Regions from separate parts of the Pseudoalteromonas sp. L1 genome, predicted to be linked through region 1. Evidence: riboswitches for the same ligand, from Rfam matches in the RefSeq annotation. Region 1 holds a riboswitch; the other holds the start of a gene.
The links. A riboswitch is a leader RNA that binds a small molecule or an ion and turns the genes downstream of it on or off. The one in region 1 is predicted to bind cyclic di-GMP.
Positions count from the first base shown of each region.

Region 1 (2,409 bases):
TATTTGGGGGCATTATTGGTTTGATTTAGATATTAGCTTAATGTCAGGCTTTGGCTTAATTGCTGCTGCTGGGGTGGTGATCAATGACTCTTTAGTTATGACTGACTTTGTGAACCAAGCTCGACGAGAGGGAATGTCAACTCGTCAAGCTGTTATTGAGGCAGGTTGTGCACGCTTTAGAGCAATAACCTTAACGTCAATTACAACCTTTGCTGGCGTACTTCCTATTATGTTTGAAACAAGCTTGCAGGCAAGGTTTGTTATTCCTATGGCAGTGGCCCTTGGTTTTGCAGTGATGTTTGCAACTCTCATTACATTGGTACTTGTTCCTTGTCTGTATATCGTGATGAGTGATGTAGGCCATGTGTTCTTACGCTTTTTCCGTTCAGTGAAAGAGCTCATACCAAATCGACGTGCGGTAAGAGATTAATAACTAAGCCAACCTTCGGGTTGGCTTTTTTATAGCTTATTTGTGACTAGTAATTGCTTGTTATGCATATCTTTCGGTTACATTCTTTTGTTTGATTTGTTTTCAACTGAGGATTATACTCATTTCAGTTTTTGGCAAACTAACCGAAAGGTTAGGACGCAAAGTTTCCGGTCTAAGGTTTTGATTACAAAACTATGATAGCGGGGCCGCTGAAAAGCGCACATTCTTCGTGCTTTGGATCTATTGCCTCAAACTAAAATTGTATTTATTTTGTACGGCTGTTATTGGATAGTACCTACTAGCTGTTCTTAGGGTGTTACTTTGTTTATGCATATGTCACTGGCTTCTGGAAAGTGGTTGCCGATAGGTTGCTTAAATCATCATACTCAGCTTTTTGTTGGGGATAAGGTGGTCGTGACTTTTTATGATGCACAAGGTGAGTTAGCTGATTTGTCATTTCAGTACCCTATCACTAGCTCTGATGAGGGTGAGCCTCATAATTGGCCTCGTTCAATTGCTGAGCATATAAATGTGCATATGCCCATGATTCGAGCAGGAAAAATAACAGAGCAGGGTCTCATCGTTGCATATCGGCTCAATCAGATTTATGCCTTAGAAAGCACGGGTATAACCCATGTAAAAGTGGCATTTAACTGTATTGCGAAGTGCGAAAAGAAAATAAAGGATAAAAATCAAGAGTATGATTATGTTTATCCGCAAGCATGCAATGCTTACAGCTCAGGTGTAAAAGTACTACAACCAAAGACTGGCCATATTTATATGTGTAAACCTTGGCCGTATACAGAGTTTTGTCGTGTGAAAGAATCACACAACCCACTCTATGAACCTGGTGTGGGTAAAAGTTGGCCCATGGCATGGCAGCAAGTATCACATTGATAGTTTCCCCCTAAATGCTATTTAGCATTGTTTGGCCCACTCAATTTGAGTGGGCTTTTTTATTTCTGTGTTAGACTCGGGTCATTCGTTTTTAATCGTGGTTTTTCCTGTGTCGCAAAACTCTTATTCTCTGTCTTTATTAACGCCTACTCCTGTAGCTAAAAAACAACCCCATCAACTGACAGCTCATCAATTAACTCGTACTGATAATTACTACTGGATGCGTGATGATGAGCGCAAGAATGTAGACGTGTTGGCACATTTACATGCAGAAAATGAATATTGTGAAAAACAGCTTGCCAGTATTAAACCGCTACGAGAAGCGTTATTTAACGAACTAAAAGAGCGGATAGTTAAGGATGATAATACCTTTCCTGTGAAGGATGGCCTGTTCTGGTATCACTCAGAAGTTCGTGGTGATGATGAATATGCGCGCCATTACCGAAGTAGTTCAATCGAAGCCCATGACAAGCAGTTATTGTTAGATGTAAACCAATTAGCCAGTGATTACGAATTTTATGAATTAGGTGAAGTCGCAATTAGTCCTGATGAGCAATTACTTGCTTATTCTGAAGATACCGAAGGCCGCCGTATTTACACCGCGCGTTTTAAAAATATTGCCAGTGGCGAAGTCTTCAGCGATGTACTTGAAAACACGGAAGGGCAAATTGTTTGGGCTAATGACAGTAAAACAGTCTTTTATGTCAAAAAAGATCTACAAACTTTATTGGGTTTTCAGGTGTATCGCCATGTGTTAGGCACCCCGCAAGACGATGATGTTTTAGTGTATGAAGAACAGGATAAAAGCTTTTTTCTGGGGCTTGGTAAGAGTCGAGATGAAAGCTTAATTATTATTGATTTGGCTACGACTGAAACGAACGATACTTGGGTACTTGATGCTAACAATCCCGAGGGAGAATTCAGCGCGTTAATGCCGCGTGAAGAAGGCCATGAGTTTGACGTTGATAAGCTTGGCGATACTTTTTATATAGTCACAAATTGGCAAGCCAAAAACTTCCGTTTAATGACTGCCACAACCGACACAATTGCTACAAAAGAACAGTGGCAAGAGCATACTGCGC
Region 1 is NZ_JAKKCT010000007.1:111,434-113,842, forward strand. It holds gene L3V38_RS18055 (efflux RND transporter permease subunit) at 1-430, shown strand, start outside; cyclic di-GMP riboswitch class I at 554-644, shown strand; gene L3V38_RS18060 (chitin-binding protein) at 758-1,327, shown strand; gene L3V38_RS18065 (S9 family peptidase) at 1,437-2,409, shown strand, end outside.

Region 2 (2,409 bases), on a different contig from region 1:
TGAATTGCTTGCCACGGGATAGCGTCCTCCGTGAGCCCTGATTTCAATTAACTTTGCATCGATCCCATACTCGATAAGTCGGGATGCCACATCATCTGCTCTTTCTTTCGATAACAAACGATTGGCAAGCGGAGAACCTACATTGTCTGTATGCCCATCAATCATGACTTTCTTAACTTTAGGATCGAGTTGAATATAACGAACTAGTTTCTCTAAATAACTCAGGTCTGCGGCACGTTTAACAACACGCTCTCCTGAGTCAAAATTAATTTCATAATCTCTCGCTTGTCGCCAAGACAAAGGTGCTAATTTTTCACGGCATTGCTGATATTGATCAATCGCGTTATCGCTATGAGTTGTAGGAAAAGTCAGTCTGAGCTGCTCATCACCAAACCCGACGATTGTATCTAACCAGTAGCCCTGCTTAATGGCGCTTAAAATAGGTGCAACACCTTGGTTAAACGTAACCTGTTGCTGCTCAATATTGGCTGAAAAGAATTGTATTGAAGGGGCAATCGCTCGTTTATCTTGCCAATCTGCTGTACGAGCAAATACCTGTACATCCGTGATATCACGCTCAGTTAACAGCCACTTAAAATCCAGATGCTGTGGCTCTGAAGGCTCGCTGATAATCGATAATTGTGCATAACTATCTAGTTTCTGGCTAAGCTGGCAATAAAAAGCATCGCCACTGACATACCATGTTGCCTGCTCATAATTTTGGGTAATTACGCGTTCAGCTTTCACAGGCAATGCATAAGCAGTTATAATGCCTACAACAATTAAAAAAGTTGCCTTAACAAGCTGATGTGAGTTATTCATTCGTATTCCAATTATCATAAACAGCCCAATTAGAGCTTTAACGTGTATAATAAGCGGAACAAATTGCCTGAAGAGGCGAATAGACGTGCCGCTAAGTTAATGTAACCCCACTATCATGACCTTGCGGTTTTAGACTGGAAGCTTTGCGTCCTACCCTTTCGGCGTAGTTTGCCATTTAATTGTCTTAGTGTTTCCAACTAAGTAACTGTTATTATAAAACAGTTAACAAGTACCTAATTCTTAATGATTATAGATAAAAAAAACCAAAAAGCAACATTATGGGTATTTATTCATATTAAATTCATACGCCACATACTATCCTAGGGAACCGATAATACTAACCTTAATGTTATCAGGCACTTCGTTATAAGAAAGCACAGATAAACCTCCCTTCGTAAATGAACGAGCATAGCGCGCCAGTAATGGTCTTAGCTGCGGAATAACAATCAACACAGGGTTAACACCTTGAGATTTCATTTCATCTGCAATCACAGGCATGGCTCGTTGAAACTGGCCAAGTAAATTAGGGTCTACAGCAAAACTATCCAATGCTACCTTCCCTGCTTGCATTGCTTGCTCTAACGAACTCTGCATCGTTTGCTCTAGTTTTTCATCTAAGCTATAAGCAGCTAATTCGTCACGACTTCCCATCACTTGTTTTACTAACACACGTTTTAGTGCACAGCGTACATCGGCAGCAAGTAGAATCGGGTCTTTTGTGACTTCAATACTGTCAACTAAAGTACCTGCAATAGTCACGATATCACCAATCGCAACATGCTCCTTAAGTAGCATTCTCATCACTTTTAGTTGCAGGTTAATTGGTAAAGACTTTTCAAGCGCATCAGCCAAACTAGGTGATACAGCCTTTAATCTTTCGTGTAAGTTTTGAATATCCTCATAACTGAACAACTCATCTAAATGCTCTTTTATCACTTTGCCCATATGCGTTGCGATCACAGTGGCTAAGTCGACAACTGAATAACCCATATTCAGTGCCTTGGCTTTATTTTGCTCATCAACCCACACAGCTTCCAAGCCATAAGCCGGATCTGTCGTTAGTTCACCATCTAACTGGCCGTAAGTATCGCCGGTGTTTAAAGCTAGTAGCTGCTTGGCATTCAGTTGAGCAGACGCAACGGCCACTCCCGCTAGTTTGATTTTATATTCTTGAGGATTAAGATTTAGATTATCTTTAACTCTGATTTCAGGTAACAAGAAACCAAGTTGTTCAGATAAGCTCTTACGCATACCACGTATTGTTTTTGCTAGTTCCTCGCCTTTTTCCTTATCGGCCAAATAAACTAAACGAAAACCAAGCTCAACGCTTAAAGTATCGACATGCGGAATATCTTGCCAGCTCAGAGCTGCTTGTTCTTGGGCAATTGTATCTGTAATGCTTTGCGCTTCTTCTAACTGCCCTTGTGGTGTCTTTTTGTAAAGTCGCCAAGCAACATACAAAAGAGGCAATGCAAAGCCAATAAACGCAAGGCTTGGCATACCTGGCACAATACCTAACACCAACATGACTAAGGCGGCGGTTAGAATAACTCTTGGTGAGGCAAGTAACTGGCTTCCCACCGCTTC
Region 2 is NZ_JAKKCT010000003.1:519,772-522,180, forward strand. It holds gene L3V38_RS12415 (OmpA family protein) at 1-822, opposite strand, end outside; cyclic di-GMP riboswitch class I at 920-1,005, opposite strand; gene flhA (flagellar biosynthesis protein FlhA) at 1,138-2,409, opposite strand, start outside.
Region 2: linked by a shared signal. The riboswitch ahead of L3V38_RS12415 (OmpA family protein) and the one ahead of L3V38_RS18060 (chitin-binding protein) in region 1 are both predicted to bind cyclic di-GMP.